DNA from 3 places in the Stenotrophomonas sp. YJH_SMC_65 genome. Region 3 is predicted to be linked to each of the others. Evidence: predicted binding sites of a transcription regulator. Region 3 holds the regulator's gene; each other region holds the start of a gene.
The links. The regulator HrcA, encoded in region 3, represses chaperone genes, less so after heat shock. The targets are predictions, from matches to a motif close to TTNGCACTCNNNNNNNNNGAGTGCNAA.
Positions count from the first base shown of each region.

Region 1 (5,298 bases), on a different contig from region 3:
CGTTTCCATCCACGGGCCGGGCTTGGGCAGGCGGCGTGCCAGCGCTGGCACGAAGCCGATCAGCAGGAACGGCAGCGCAAGGCCCAGGCCGAGGAACAGGAATACGGTCATCGCCTTCAGCGGCGGGGCAATGAACGCGTAGGCGATCGCCCCGCCCATGAACGGGCCGACGCAGGCGCTGCCGACCAGGCAGGCCAACGCACCGGTGAAGAAATCGCCGGCCGGCCCGCTGCGGCTGGCCAGCGACTGGCCGAGGTTGCCGATGCCACCGCCGAGGGTAAACACGCCGGACAGGCTCAGGCCCACCGCGAACATGATGTAGGCCAGCGCCGCCACCACGCCCGGGTGCTGCAGCTGGAAGCCGATGCCGACGGCGTTGCCGATCGCGCGCAGGCCCACCATCAGCGCGCCGATCACCGCGAACGCGACCAGCACGCCCAGCGTGTACCAGAGGGCATGGCTGCGTGCCCGCTCAGGGCTTTCGCCACTCTGCGCCAGGCTCAGCACCTTCAGCGACAGGATCGGCAGCACGCAGGGCATCAGGTTCAGCACCAGGCCACCGGCCAGCGCCAGCAGCAGCACCCACACGAACGAACGGTCCGGGTTCGGGGTTGTCGCCGGTGGGCGCGTGCGCAGTGCGTTGCCATCGCGCGCGTCGGCGGCGAACTCATTGCGCGCACCCTCACTGCCGCTGGCGGCGGGAGTGGCAATGCCGTCGTTGGGGACGGTCGGCAGCAGGCGCAACGGTGCGCCGTTGGCGGATTCACGTGGCACGCCGGCGGCGGGCAGCGGGCTGATCACCTCGTTGCGCGCTGGCGCCTGGTCAATGCTGGCGGACAGCTTGCCAGCGGGAATCGACAGCTTCACCCGGCGGGTCATCGGCGGGTAGCAGATGCCATCGGTCTGGCAGCCCTGGAAGGTCACCACCAAGGTGCTGTCGACGGCATCAGTGACAGTGCGGCGCAGCGGCAGCGGCACTTCCACCTGGTTGAAGTAGACCGAGACATCGCCGAAGTGCTCGTCGCGATGCGATTGCGCGGCCGGCCAGCGCGGCTTGCCGGCCAGCACGCCGGCGCTGCCTTCCAGCTTCAGCGAGGTGCGGTCGCGATACAGGTAATAGCCGGGCGCTGGGCTGAAGCGCAGCAGCAGGGTGTTGCCGTCACTGGCGATGGCATCGAAGCCGAACGCCTGTTCCGACGGCAGCGGCAGGGCCTGGCTGTTGTTGGCCGCGCCCGGCAGGCGCAGGCCACCGCTGTTGCCGGCACCGGCCAGCGGGTTGTTGAACGGGTTGGCCGCACCGGCACGCGCGGCAGGCACCGCCGCCGCCGCACCGGCGCCCGGCAGGGTGACCTGCACCACGCGCTTCTGCGGCGGGTAGCAGACACCGGCATCGGCGCAGCCCTGGTAACGCACTTCCAGGCTGATGGTGCCGGCAGCCTCGGACGGCGTGCCGGGCAGGGTGGCCTGCAGGCGCTCGCGATAGGTCTCGACTTCGCCGAAGAAATCGTCGTGGTGCTTGTCGCCCTTGGGCATCTGCAGCGCGCCGGCATTGAAGGCCGGGTCGGCCTTGACGCTGGTGCGGTGGCGATAAAGGTAATAGCCCGGTGCGATCTTGAACTGCAGTTGCACCTGGCCCCGTTCGGGGGCACTGGCGGTCAGCGCGAACGCCTGGTCCACCGGCAGCAGGTCCTTCTCATCCAGCGCGAAGGCCGGCAGCGAGAGCCACAACAGGGCGCACAAGGCGGCGCCGCGCGCAAACAGAGTCTTCAATCAGTGTCCTCCCGGGTCTGTGCCCGGATCCAGTCCAGATACGCCGGCAGGCCGGCCCGGGTTTCGACCGCGATGCACTCCGGGAGTTCATACGGATGCAGTGCGACGATCCGGGCAATTGCGTCATCGACGCGGCTCGCGGTGGTTTTCACCAGCAGCTGCAGTTCGGCGTCGGTGGTCACCTCCCCCTGCCAGCGGTAGGTCGACTGCGCGCCATCGAGGCGGGTCACGCATGCCGCCAGGCGCTCGCCGACCAGCGCGTGCGCGATGCGCTCGGCACTGGCCCGGTCCGGGCAGGTGGTCAACAGCAGCAGGACGGGATCGACGGTCGACATGACCGCCGAGTATAGGGCCGCCGCCGGGTCAGGGCCCGGCGGCGGCAGTGGACCGCTGCGTTGCGCGGTCAGTTGGCCAGCTGGCAGGTGGCCGGCTTGGCCGAGGTGAACAGGGCCGGGGTTGCCCACTCGGGGTGGTCGATGAACGGGTTGCGGTTGCCCTGGAAGCTGTAGATCACGTCATTGCGCGCACGCTCGGCATCATCCGGCGGATCGGACAGGTGCCAGTCGATCAGCGTGGACAGCAGGCCCATGTAGGCCGGCGAACTGCTGGTCTTGACGATTTTGCTGCGGTCGTCGGTCAGCTCCAGGTCCGGCTCGGACTGGCCGGTGGCCGCATCCTTGCCGCCCTCGTAACGGATCGCCATGTACATCACCGCACGCGCCATGTCGCCCTTGCGCTTGCCCCACACCTCGAAGGTGCCGGTGTTGCCGTCCGGCGTGCGCACCCAGTTGGAGTTGCCCGGATAGCCGCCGCTGCCGCCGCCCTGGCCGTTGTTGGCCTCGGTGGCGCGCTCGCCGCAGTTGGCGTCGCACTTGCCGAACGGCTTGTTGCCACGGTCGGCGTTCCACTGCGCGTCGGTCAGGTACAGCATGTGGGTGTCGGTATACGGCGCGTACGGCAGGCCCTTGTCACCGGTGGTGGTGGCAAAGCCCAGCGAGTTCGGCCAGGTGTGCTCGCGGTTGTACTTCAGGCCACTGCCACTGCCGGCGCGATCGGTCACCTTGGCGTAGCTGTGGTTGCGATATGCATCGAGGATCCTGCCGGAATTGTTCGGATCCTCGTCGGCGATTTCCAGAATGGTCCAGGTACTGGTGCCCGAGCCGCTGTAAGGGTAGGCGGTGTGGCCCTTGATGGTGGCATGCAGCGAGCAGCGCAGCTGGCTGGGGCTGCTGGTGTTGACCTTGGAGTAATAGCCGGCCGGCACGCCCGGGTTGCCCGGGTCCGGATTGCCGCCGGTGCTGGCCACGGTGAAGGCGATGCGGCTGTCGGCGGCCGGGTGCGCGCCCTGCAGGTCGGTGATGCGCGCGGCGCGGATGTCGAAGCGGCAGGCCTCACCGGCCACCAGCGCAGTGTTGGTGGACAGCTTCACGCTGCGGCCGCTGGCCGGGAAGGTCAACGGCACGCTGCCGGAGGTGCCGCAGCTCAGGGCGAAGGCGCCACTGGCCAGGTTCACCGTCTCGCTGAACACCACTTCCAGGTCGGCGGCGGCCGGGAAGGTGCTGCTGCCCTGCGCCGGGGTGGTGGTGGAGACCGACGGCGGTGTGTTCGGGCCCGGGGTTCCGCCGCCACTGAAGGTCTGGCCGTTGTTGCAGCTGCCGAAGGTCTGCCTGGCCGACTCGGCCCAGGTGAAGTGGGTGTACTGGCTGCCGCTGCCGGTCAGCTGCAGCGAGGTGCCCGCGGCCGTGCTGTTGGTCTCGGCCACCGGGATGTTCTGGCTGGTCATGCCGGCGGCAGGGCCACCGGAGGCGGTGATGGCGCCCTCGTAGCTGAGGAACTGGACCACCTTGCCGCTGGCATCGACCAGGGCGATGCCGTCGTTGGGGCCGTTCTGGATGCCGTTGGTCGGGTAGTTGACCACGGCGATGGTCGCGCTGCCGCAGCCGGCGGCGGTGCCGGCCGGGACCGGGTTGTTGGCGTAGACCGCGGCCGCCGAAGGATTGCTGCCGTTGTAGAGGTAGAGGCGGTAGCCGGACAGGTCCTCGCCGGCGGTGGCGACCACTTCGATGGCTTCGCCGACGTCACCGGCGGCGGTGCTGTCGTCGTAGTGCAGTTCGTTGATGAAAACCTCGGCCTGGGCCGGCGCGGCGGCCAGTGCCAGCAGGCAGGCGGCGGCAAGCGGGGACAGCAATCGCATCGACTACTCCTTGTGATTGGGAATGCCTGACCGAGCCTAAGGCCGATCCAGTGACACTTTGTCGTAAATGAACGTCAGATATCTGACAGTGCGACGCTTGTCACCGAAATTGTCCAAGACCGACGCCTTGGCCGAGGCGCGCGGGCGGAAAAATTTTTTCATTCCGCCCTTGAAAGGGGGCGGCGGGGCTCCATCTCTGCCCTGCTCCCGACGTTGTCGGGTTTCTTCACGTGCGGTTCTGGCACTCGCTTGGGGTGAGTGCTAACATCGCCGGACTTTTTTAGACCAATCAATCACTTAAGAGGTCTCCTATGAGCATCAAGCCGCTGCACGACCGCGTTGTGGTCAAGCCGATCGAAGCCGACGAAATCTCCGCCGGTGGCATCGTCATCCCCGACTCGGCCAAGGAAAAGTCCACCAAGGGTGAGGTCGTGGCCGTCGGCCCCGGCAAGCCGCTGGACAACGGCAACGTGCGCGCGCCGTCGCTGAAGGTCGGCGACAAGGTCATCTACGGCCAGTACGCCGGCAGCTCGTACAAGAGCGAAGGCGTCGAATACAAGGTCCTGCGCGAAGACGACGTGCTCGCCGTCATCGGCTGAGCCCCGGCGCGACCTGTTTCAACCTGATCCCAAACTCCCAGCCGCCGGGCATCGTCCGGCGCTACCAATGAGGTAAATGCAATGGCTGCCAAGGATATTCGTTTCGGTGAAGACGCCCGTTCGCGCATGGTGCGCGGCGTCAACGTTCTCGCCAATGCCGTCAAGGCCACCCTGGGCCCGAAGGGCCGCAACGTCGTGCTGGAAAAGAGCTTCGGCGCGCCGACCATCACCAAGGACGGCGTCTCCGTCGCCAAGGAGATCGAACTGGCTGACAAGTTCGAGAACATGGGCGCGCAGATGGTGAAGGAAGTTGCTTCGCGCACCAACGATGATGCCGGCGACGGCACCACCACCGCCACCGTGCTGGCCCAGGCCCTGATCCGCGAAGGCGCCAAGGCCGTTGCCGCCGGCATGAACCCGATGGACCTCAAGCGCGGTATCGACAAGGCCGTCTCGGCCGCCGTCGCCGAGCTGAAGAACATCTCCAAGCCGACCGCCGACGACAAGGCGATCGCCCAGGTCGGTACCATCTCGGCCAACTCGGACGAGTCGATCGGCCAGATCATCGCTGACGCGATGAAGGAAGTCGGCAAGGAAGGCGTCATCACCGTTGAAGAAGGCTCGGGCCTGGACAACGAGCTGGACGTGGTCAAGGGCATGCAGTTCGACCGCGGCTACCTGTCGCCGTACTTCATCAACAACCAGCAGTCGCAGACCGCTGACCTGGATGACCCG
Region 1 is NZ_JCAFSR010000004.1:263,574-268,871, reverse strand. Features, by position in the region: gene AC5P7A_RS09375 (protein-disulfide reductase DsbD family protein) at 1-1,770, opposite strand, end outside; gene cutA (divalent-cation tolerance protein CutA) at 1,767-2,105, opposite strand; gene AC5P7A_RS09365 (endonuclease) at 2,174-3,964, opposite strand; gene AC5P7A_RS09360 (co-chaperone GroES) at 4,276-4,563, shown strand; gene groL (chaperonin GroEL) at 4,645-5,298, shown strand, end outside.
Region 1: a site for HrcA is predicted at 4,203-4,229, ahead of AC5P7A_RS09360 (co-chaperone GroES). Genes of this name have one in related genera too.

Region 2 (5,298 bases), on a different contig from region 3:
TGAAAATCAGCGTCCAGCGCATGCTCCGGTCGGCGCAGCTGCCGCCCTGGCGTCAGGATTGATCCACGCCATGCGTGGATGCGCTCCAGAAACAAAAAGGCCCGGCATCTCCGCCGGGCCTTTCTTCATTCCAACGCCACCCCGCTTACGCGGTGAACAGCGCCTTCATCTTCTTCAGCGCGTTCGCTTCAACCTGGCGGATGCGCTCGGCCGACACGCCGTACTCGTCGGCCAGTTCCTGCAGCGTCACCTTGCTGTCCGCGTCCAGCCAGCGGCGGCGGATGATGTCGCGCGAGCGGGCATCCAGTTCCGCCAGGCCTTCGCGCAGCAGCTGCATCTGGTTGTCTTCGCTGTCCTCGCGCTCGTAGGCCATCGACGGGTCTTCGTCATCGGCAACCAGGAACGCAGCCGGCGACGGCGGCGCGTGCTCGTTGTCCTCGTCGGTCGGCGCATCGAACCCGATATCGCGACCCGACAGGCGCGACTCCATTTCCATGACCTCGCGCTCGGACACGTTCAGGTCCTTGGCCACCGCGCTCACTTCCGCCGCGTTCATCCAGCCCAGGCGCGTCTTCGACTTGCGCAGGTTGAAGAACAGCTTGCGCTGCGCCTTGGTGGTGGCGACCTTCACGATGCGCCAGTTCTTCAGGATGAACTCGTGCATCTCTGCACGGATCCAGTGCACCGCGAAGGAGACCAGGCGCACGCCCATGTCCGGGTCGAAGCGCTTGACCGCCTTCATCAGGCCGATGTTGCCTTCCTGGATCAGGTCGCCCAGGGCAAGGCCGTAGCCGTTGTAGCCGCGGGCCACGTGCACCACGAAGCGCAGGTGCGAATGCACCAGCTCGCGGGCAGCGTCCAGATCGTTGCCGTCGCGGAAGCGACGGGCCAGGTCCTGTTCGTCATCGACCGACAGCACCGGGATCTGGTGCACGGCACCGATGTAGGCGTCCAGCGAACCGAGCGCACTGGGAATCGGGAGATTGTTTGCCACAAGGGCAGTAGAGGTGTTCTGGCTCATAGGCACCCATCTTAGCAGTCCGGGATTTGGACTGCTAAAGGAGGAAAAAGTTCCAGCATCCCATTGATGCAACACTGGTCCCAAACAGAGCCCTACCGTAGCGCGATTTGATGACAGTGGCGAGCATGCTTTTTCGGGATTCACAATCCCTTGGAATTCAAGCAATTACCTGCCGTAAAGCGGCCGATTCCGGTCAAGCGGAGCTGAACGGGCCGTTCTGAAGGCCCATTCAGGCCCGGGAACGTTGCCCGGTGTTCAGGCCCAGCGGCCCGCCGGCCCTCAGAGTGCCGAGCGCGGCGGCAGCGACCAGTCGATCGGGGCCTGACCGCGGCGCTGCAGGTACTCGTTGGCCATCGAGAAATGACGACAGCCGAGGAAGCCCCGATGGGCCGAAAGCGGCGATGGATGCGGCGACTTCAGCACGCGATGGCGGCGGGTGTCGATCACCTTGCCCTTCTGCTGCGCATAGGCGCCCCAGAGCATGAACACCAGCCCTTCGCGCTCGCGGTTGAGCACATCCACCACGTGGTCGGTGAAGCCTTCCCAGCCACGACCCTGGTGCGCACCGGCCTTGCCCTCTTCCACCGTCAGTACCGCATTGAGCAGCAGCACGCCACGCTGCGCCCACGGAATCAGGCAGCCGTGGTCCGGACGCGGGATACCGAGATCGCTCTCGATCTCCTTGTAGATGTTCAGCAGCGACGGCGGCACCGGCACGCCCGGCGGCACCGAGAAACTCAGGCCATGTGCCTGGCCGCGACCGTGGTACGGGTCCTGCCCGAGGATCACCACCTTCACCTGCTCGAACGGCGTGGCGTCGAACGCGGCGAAGATCTGCGGGCCGGGCGGGAACACCGCCGCGCCACTGGCCTTGCGCTGGCGCAGGAAGCTGGACAGCTCGCGCATCTGCGGCTGCAACAGGTAATCGCCGACATGCTGCTTCCAGCTCGGTTCCAGCTGGATCGTCGGGGTGTCGGCTACTTCATCCATCATCGCAACAGAGGTCCATCGTTCAATCGGGCCAGCCTCAGCTGGAACAGCACCTTGGTGACCAGCAGCCGTTCTTCGATCGGCTTGAGCACCAGGTCGTTGGCACCGGACTGCAGCAGCCCGGTCTGGTTGTGCGGGTTGCCATCGCCGGTCATCACCAGCACCGGCAGGCGGCGCTTGCCGTAGCCGAAATCCACGCGCACGCGCTGCACCACGTCGCGACCGCTCAGTTCGCCCTTCAGGGTGACGTCGGTCAGCACCAGGTCGATGCGGTGGCGACTGCGGCCCAGCGACTCGGCGGTGAGCAGGGTGAACGCTTCTTCGGCGCTGACCACGTGCAGCACGTTCAACTGCTGGCGTTCCAGCATGCGCTTGGTGGCCTCGGCCACCACGCGGCTGTCCTCGATATAGAGGATGGTGGCACCGGGGATGGTCTGCGGCTGCACGTAGCCGCGGATGAAGGTCGCCAGTGCTTCATGGCCGAGCGATTTGTCGAAATAGTCGGTGACGTACTCGGTGAAGCGGCGCTGCTCCAGGTGCTGCTGGGCATCGCCGGAGACCACGATCACCGGCACATAGGCCTGGCCGGCCGCTTCGCGCACCATCCGCGCCAGCGCCAGGCCGTCGCCATCGCGCAGGGTCAGCGAGGTCGTCACCAGGTCCACCGGCCCCTGTGCCAGCGCCTGCTGTGCGTCCTCGATGCTGTCGCAGCCGATCACCTCCACGCCCGGCAGGTCACGCTGCAGGACGTCGGCGATCAGCTTGCGCACCAGCTTCGAGCCATCGACCACCATCACCCGCGTCGCGGGCCCTTCAAGGTGTTTCAGCGCTTGCGGTTGCATGCCGGTCTCAGGTGTCGGTCGGGCGGGTCTGGCGGAGGAAGTGGCCGGTGACCAGCCAGGCGCCCAGCCAACCCAGCAGCAGCGTGCCGAGCAGGACCAGGCCGCCGTGCAGCAGGTCCAGGCCGTGCAGTACGAACGGGCTGCCGTAGCTGCGCGAGAGTTCGGCCAGCGGCATGCGCAGGGCGGCACCCGCAGCGCCGATCAGGGCCAGCGCCACCGCGCCGGCGCCCAGGCCGTACCACGCGCCCAGGTACAGGAACGGGCGGCGGATGAAGCCATCGCTGGCGCCGAGCAGCTGCAGCACGCCGATCTCTTCGCGGCGGGCCTGGATGTCCAGGCGCACCGTGTTGCCGACCACCAGCGCGGCACCTGCGCCGAGCAGGACCGACAGCACCTGCACCAGCCGCGCACCGAAGGCAAGCCAGGCATCCAGTCGCTGGCGCCACAGCGCATCGTGCTGCACCAGATCGGCCTCGGGCAGGCTTTCCAGCGCGCGCGCCAGGCGTGCGTCGTCCTTGCCCTGGCCGGGAGTGATCACCAGCAGCGAAGGCAGCGGATTGTCGTTGAGTGCGTCGATCGCCTCACCCAGGCCGGCATCGCGCAGTTCCTGCAGGCCCTGCTCGGGCGTGCGCACGTTCACTTCGGCCACGTCGTCGCGGTCGCGCAGCTGGCCGGCCAGGCGCAGCGCGCCGGGTGCATCGACGTTGCCCTTCAGGAACACGTTGATGTCGCGCGACTGCTGCACGCTGCCGGCGAACTGCTTGAGGTTGTCCAGCGCGATCGACAGGCCCAGCGGCAGCGCCAGCGCCAGCGCCATGACCATCACCGTCAGCAGGGTCGCCCATGGCTTGCGGCAGGCGCGGCCCAGGCTGAACACCACGCTGTGCACGTGGTGCTGGAACCAGACGCCCACGCGCGAGGGGGCGGCGGCTTCGCTGTTTTCGTTCTTCGCCATCGGTTACTCCGCCAGGTCCTGCGGCGAGATGTCATCCACCAGCCGGCCATGGTCGAGGATCAGCACGCGCTTGCGCATGCGGCGCAGCAGCGGCAGGTCGTGGCTGACCACCAGTACGCTGGTGCCGCGCGAGGGCAGCTCGGCGAACAGGGCCATGATCTCCGCCGCCAGGGTCGGGTCGAGGTTGCCGGTCGGCTCATCGGCCACCAGCAGCTTGGGCTCGCCGACGATGGCGCGGGCGATGCCCACGCGCTGCTGCTCGCCGGCCGACAGCTGCGAGGGCAGCGCCTTCTCGCGATGGCCCAGGCCCATCCGCTCCAGCACCGAGCGCACGCGCTTGCTGATGTCGCCACGGCGGGTGCCGCGCAGGATCAGCGGCAGCGCCACGTTCTCGGCGATCGAGCGGTCCATCAGCAGCCGGTGGTCCTGGTAGACCGCGCCCACCGCGCGTCGGTGGCGGGGCACGTCGCCGCCGCGCACCTTCAGCAGGTTGCGCTCGTCGAACACCACCGCGCCGCGGCTGGGCCGCTCGTCGAGGTGGATCAACTTGAGCAGGGTGCTCTTGCCCGCACCGGAATGGCCGGTGACGAACAGCATCTCGCCCGGCGCGACCTCGAAGCTGACATCGATCAGCGCCTCGTGGCCACCGGCGTACTGTTTGCTGACATTGTCGAAGCGCAGGACACTCATGCCCCGATTATGCAGGAGCGGCGCGACCTCGTGGAGACGGTCGCGCGATAGGTAGTGCCGGCCGCTGGCCGGCAGCCATGTGGGTTGCCGGCCAGCGGCCGGCACTACCGGTCAAGGTCACCCGACCAACGGTCGGGGGCTACCTGCTGATCGGCAGCGCCGATCAGCTGCCCGACAGCATCCGGCGGATCTTGCGGCCGATGCGGGTCAGGAACGAATCGCCGCTGTCGGCCGCCGTGCGCACCGGCTTGGCCACCACCTGCACCGGGGTCACCGGGCTGGCGCCGTTGCCGGCGTTGGCCTGCACGCCCTCGCCACCCTCGACCGGACGGCCGTGGCGACGACGACGGCGCTTGCGCGGCTTGCGCTCGCCATCCACGGCACCTTCCGGCGCGCCCTCGGCGCGGGGCGGGCGCGGCGGACGCGGAGCCTGGGCGACAGCGGCTTCAGCACTTTCGGCCGGGGCAGCTGCAACCTGCTCGCCTTCCACGCGCGGCTTGCGCGGGCCACGCGAACGGCGCTCGCCGCTGCGCTCACCGTCGCGACGCTCGCCACGGCCACCGCCGGAGCGGCCCCCACTGCGACCACCACCACGGCGCTCTTCTTCAGCGGCGCGGGCTTCGCGCGCTTCACGGAAGATCTGGCCGACGCTCTCGTTCTCCTCACCTTCCTCGCCAGCAGCCGGGGCCGGGCGTTCCGGGCGCGGCAGCGGCGTCAACAGTTCCTTGGTGACCGGCTCGGACGGGATCTTCTGCTCGATGTAGGCCTCGATGTCCGGCAGGCCCATCGCGTAGCGTTCG
Region 2 is NZ_JCAFSR010000004.1:301,127-306,424, forward strand. Features, by position in the region: gene rpoH (RNA polymerase sigma factor RpoH) at 146-1,021, opposite strand; gene ung (uracil-DNA glycosylase) at 1,301-2,014, opposite strand; gene AC5P7A_RS09560 (response regulator) at 2,011-2,853, opposite strand; gene ftsX (permease-like cell division protein FtsX) at 2,861-3,808, opposite strand; gene ftsE (cell division ATP-binding protein FtsE) at 3,812-4,498, opposite strand; gene rhlB (ATP-dependent RNA helicase RhlB) at 4,662-5,298, opposite strand, start outside.
Region 2: a site for HrcA is predicted at 1,033-1,059, ahead of rpoH (RNA polymerase sigma factor RpoH). Genes of this name have one in related genera too.

Region 3 (5,298 bases):
CGCGCGTTTCTTGATTTCCTGGTGGAGAACGTCGATCTGACGCAGCCACAGGGGTAGTGCCGGCCGCTGGCCGGCAACCTCATGATCTTCATCCACCCGCATCGGGGTGCCGGCCAGCGGCCGGCACTACCGTGCGGAAGCCGAGCCAATGCTCGGCTCGGCCGGCGTTACACCTGCAGCAGCTTGCGTGCGGCGGCGCGCGCTTCCTTGCTCACTTCCACGCCGCCGAGCATGCGCGCCAGTTCTTCCTCGCGCGCCTTGCTGTCCAGCTTTTCCACTGCGCTCTGGGTCATGCCTTCCACCGGGGCCTTGCTGACCCGGTAATGGGCATGGCCCTTGGAGGCGACCTGCGGCAGGTGGGTCACGCACAGCACCTGGCGCTTCTCGCCAAGGGCGCGCAGCTTCTGGCCGACGATGTCCGCCACCGCGCCACCGATGCCGGAGTCGACTTCGTCGAACACCATGGTCGGCACTGCATCCAGGTCCAGCGCGGCCACTTCGATGGCCAGCGAGATGCGCGACAGTTCGCCACCCGAGGCCACCTTGCGCAGGGCACGCGGTGGCTGCCCGGCATTGGCCGCCACCAGGAATTCCACGCGCTCGGCACCCTGCGGGTCGGGCTTGCCGGCGTCCTGCGGTTCCAGCTCGATCAGGAACTGGCCGCCGCCCATGCCCAGCTCGGCGATGATGCCGGTGGTGGTGGCCGACAGCTCGGCAGCGGCGGCGCGGCGGCTGGCGGTCAGCAGCCCGGCCTGCACGCGCCAGGCCGCAGCGGCCTTGTCGATCTCGCCGGCGAGGCGCTGCAGGCGTTCGTCAGCCCCACGCAGCTGTTCCACTTCGGCGTGCATGCGCTCGCGCTGCGCGCCCAGTTCGTCCATCGGCACGCGGTGTTTGCGGGCCAGGTCGTGCAGGCGGCCGAGGCGACGCTCGTTCTCCTCGAACTGTTCCGGGTCGGCGTCGAGGTCGTCATGCACGCGGTCCAGCAGCGACAGGGCTTCGTGCAGCTGGATCGAGGCGTTCTCGATCAGCCCGTCCACCTCGCCCAGGCGCGGGTCGTGCTCGATCAGGCGCGACAGCTCGTGGCGCACCTGCTGCAGCAGGTCCAGTGCGGAACTGCCGTCGTCGCCGTTGAGCTGGTTGCTGGCCGCCTGGCAGGCACTCAGCAGGGCGCTGGCGTGGGCCTGGCGACGGTGGCTGGCACCGAGTGCGGCAATCGATTCGGGTTCCAGATCCTCGCGGTCCAACTCGCGCAGCTGGTGCTCCAGGAAGCCGATCCGGTCACTGACGTCGCCCTGCTGCGACAGCGCCAGCGATTCATCGACCAGCGCCTGCCAGGCCGCAGCGGCGCGGCGCACCTGGCGGCGCTCGTCCTCGTTGCCGGCATAGGCATCCAGCAGGGCCAGCTGCGACGGGCGCGTCAGCAGGGCCTGCTGCTCGTGCTGGCCGTGGATCTCCACCAGCAGCGAGGCCAGGTCGCCCAGCTGCGCCAGGGTCACCGGGCGGCCGTTGATCCAGGCCCGCGATCCGCCATCGGCACGGATCACGCGGCGCAGTTGGCATTGTTCTTCGTCGTCCAGCTCGTTGTCGGCCAGCCACTGGCGCGCGGCCTGCAGCTGGTCCAGCGCGAACTCGGCCGACAGCTCGGCGCGCGCGGCGCCGTGGCGGACCACGCCGCTGTCGGCGCGCAGGCCGGACAGGAAGCCCAGCGCGTCGACCATCAGTGACTTGCCGGCGCCGGTCTCGCCTGAAACCACGGTCATGCCTGGCCCGAACTCCAGTTCGGTGGCGCGGACGACGGCGAAATCCTTGATCGAAAGATGTCTGAGCATGGGTAAGGGGGTGTCAGCAGCCGCGCAACGCTAGCACGCGGGCGCGGGAGGTCCAATGACTTGCCAAGGTGATCCGCCGCCATTATCTAGTGTCCGTGTCTCACAGGTTGATTCCATGCACGGTTCTCCCGACCAGCTTGCCCCGCGTGCGCGCCATCTGCTGCGCACGCTGATCGCGCGTTACATCCAGGACGGTGAGCCGGTCGGCTCGCAGACGCTGGCGCGCGTGGCCGGGCTGGAGGTCAGTCCGGCCACCATCCGCAACATCCTGGGTGACCTGGAAGACCTGGGGCTGCTGGCTTCGCCGCACACCTCGGCCGGGCGCGTCCCGACCGCACATGGCTACCGGGTGTTCGTCGACAGCCTGCTGCAGATGCAGCCGCCGGGCGAAGGCGAGCTGGCCCGGCTGCGCCAGGAACTGGCCGGCGGCGGCAGCACCCAGGCCCTGCTTGGCAGCGCCTCGGAGCTGCTGTCGGCGATGAGCCACTTCGTCGGCGTGGTCAGCGCCCCGCGGCGCGAGCAGTTCGCGTTCCGCCAGATCGATTTCGTGGCGCTGGACGGGCGCCGGGTGCTGGCGATCCTGGTGTTCGCCGACAACGAGGTGCAGAACCGGGTCATCGAGACCCGCCAGGAGTTCGCGCCGGGCCAGCTGGAACAGGTCGCCAACTACCTCAACGCGCATTTCGCCGGCCTGCCGATGGCCGAGATCCGCACCCGCCTGCTGCTGGAACTGCGTGATGCCCGTTCGGAGCTGGAGCAGCTGCTGGCGCACAGCATCGAGCTGGCCGAGCAGGCCCTGCAGCCGGCGGCCGATGACATGCTGGTGGCCGGCCAGACCCGCCTGATGGGGGTGCAGGACCTGTCCGACCTGGAGCGGCTGCGCGAGCTGTTCGAGCTGTTCTCCAGCAAGCGGGAGATCCTGCAGCTGCTGGAGCGCACCATCCAGGCCCCGGGGGTGCGCATCTTCATTGGCGAAGAGACCGGGATGATGCCGTTGCAGGGGGTCTCGCTGGTCACCGCCCCCTATACCGCCAATGGCCAGGTGCTGGGCGTGCTGGGCGTGATCGGCCCCAAGCGGATGGCCTACGACCGGATGATCCCGCTGGTCCAGGCTACTGCCGATGTACTCGGCGCGGCGTTTTCGCCAGCCGGGCGCACTCCTGGAACATCCGACGCTTGAAACGCAGCATCCCGCCCACACTAGGGTGGGTGGAGGCGGAGACTGACCGCCAGGGACCCAGACATGAACCACGAACATCCAGATATCGAATCCCAGCAGACTGCCGCCGATGCGGCCGCCGCCGCCGGCGTCAACGACGAAGTGGAGCGCCTGCGCGCCGAGGTCGAGCAGATCAAGGCCGATGCGCTGCGTGAGCGCGCCGACCTCGAGAACCAGCGCAAGCGCGTTGCCCGTGACATCGAGCAGGCCCGCAAGTTCGCCAACGAGAAGCTGCTGGGCGAGCTGCTGCCGGTGTTCGACAGCCTGGATGCCGGCTTGAAGGCGGCCGGCGATGACCCGCATCCGCTGCGCGAGGGCCTGGAGCTGACCTACAAGCAGCTGCTGAAGGTTGCCGCCGACAACGGGCTGGTCCTGCTGGACCCGATCGGCCAGCCGTTCAACCCGGAACACCACCAGGCCATCAGCCAGGTGCCGGCCCCAGACGCCGTCCCGGGCAGCGTGGTGACCGTGTTCCAGAAGGGTTACCTGCTCAACGAGCGCCTGCTGCGGCCGGCGCTGGTGGTGGTGGCCGCCGACTGACCCCTCCAGGGCCGGAAGGCGGGAATGTCCCGTCACCCGGCCCGACGCTGAACGCGCCGGGCGACCGGAAACACAGCGTTCGGGAGATGGCTTGAATGTTCCACGAGCCTCCCCCACATCGTATTCATCCACCGGCCGAACGGCCGGACTGACCCCAACAAGCATCCTCAGGAGTCTCCCCCATGGGCAAGATCATTGGTATCGACCTCGGCACCACCAACTCGTGCGTGGCGATCATGGACGGCGGCAAGGCCCGCGTCATCGAGAATTCGGAAGGCGATCGCACCACCCCGTCGATCGTCGCCTACACCAAGGACGGCGAAGTCCTGGTGGGCGCCTCGGCCAAGCGCCAGGCCGTCACCAACCCGAAGAACACCTTCTACGCGGTGAAGCGCCTGATCGGCCGCAAGTTCACCGACGCCGAAGTGCAGAAGGACATCGCCCACGTCCCGTACAGCATCCTGGCCCATGACAACGGCGATGCCTGGGTGGCCACCAGCGACGGCAAGAAGATGGCGCCGCAGGAAATCTCGGCCAAGGTGCTGGAAAAGATGAAGAAGACCGCCGAGGACTTCCTCGGTGAGAAGGTCACCGAAGCGGTCATCACCGTGCCGGCCTACTTCAACGACAGCCAGCGCCAGGCGACCAAGGACGCCGGCCGCATCGCCGGCCTGGACGTCAAGCGCATCATCAACGAGCCGACCGCGGCCGCGCTGGCCTATGGCCTGGACAAGGGCGACAACAAGGATCGCAAGATCGTGGTGTACGACCTGGGCGGCGGCACCTTCGACGTCTCGGTGATCGAGATCGCCAACGTTGACGGCGAGAAGCAGTTCGAAGTGCTGGCCACCAACGGCGACACCTTCCTGGGCGGCGAAGACTTCGACAACCGCGTCATCGAGTACCTGGTTGAAGAATTCAACAAGGACCAGGGCATCGACCTGCGCAAGGATCCGCTGGCCCTGCAGCGCCTGAAGGACGCTGCCGAGCGCGCCAAGATCGAGCTGTCCAGCGCCCAGCAGACCGAAGTGAACCTGCCGTACGTCACCGCTGACGCCTCGGGTCCGAAGCACCTGAACATCAAGCTGACCCGCGCCAAGCTGGAAGCGCTGGTGGAAGACCTGATCAAGAAGTCGATCGAGCCGTGCCGCGTCGCCCTGAACGATGCCGGCCTGCGTTCGAGCGACATCAGCGAAGTGATCCTGGTCGGTGGCCAGACCCGCATGCCGAAGGTGCAGCAGGCGGTGACCGAGTTCTTCGGCAAGGAACCGCGCAAGGACGTCAACCCGGACGAAGCCGTGGCACTGGGTGCTGCGATCCAGGGCGGCGTGCTGGGCGGCGACGTCAAGGACGTGCTGCTGCTGGACGTGACCCCGCTGTCGCTGGGCATCGAGACCATGGGCGGCGTGTTCACCAAGATCATCGAGAAGAACACCACCATCCCGACCAAGGCCTCGCAGGTGTTCTCCACCGCCGAGGACAACCAGTCGGCCGTGACCGTGCACGTGCTGCAGGGTGAGCGCGAGCAGGCCCGCTTCAACAAGTCGCTGGCCAAGTTCGACCTGTCCGGCATCGAGCCGGCTCCGCGTGGCCTGCCGCAGGTGGAAGTGTCCTTCGACATCGACGCCAACGGCATCCTGCACGTGTCGGCCAAGGACAAGAAGACCAACAAGGAACAGAAGGTCGAGATCAAGGCCGGTTCGGGTCTGT
Region 3 is NZ_JCAFSR010000009.1:7,860-13,157, forward strand. Features, by position in the region: gene AC5P7A_RS16455 (LysR family transcriptional regulator) at 1-57, shown strand, start outside; gene recN (DNA repair protein RecN) at 168-1,829, opposite strand; gene hrcA (heat-inducible transcriptional repressor HrcA) at 1,945-3,009, shown strand; gene grpE (nucleotide exchange factor GrpE) at 3,073-3,588, shown strand; gene dnaK (molecular chaperone DnaK) at 3,771-5,298, shown strand, end outside.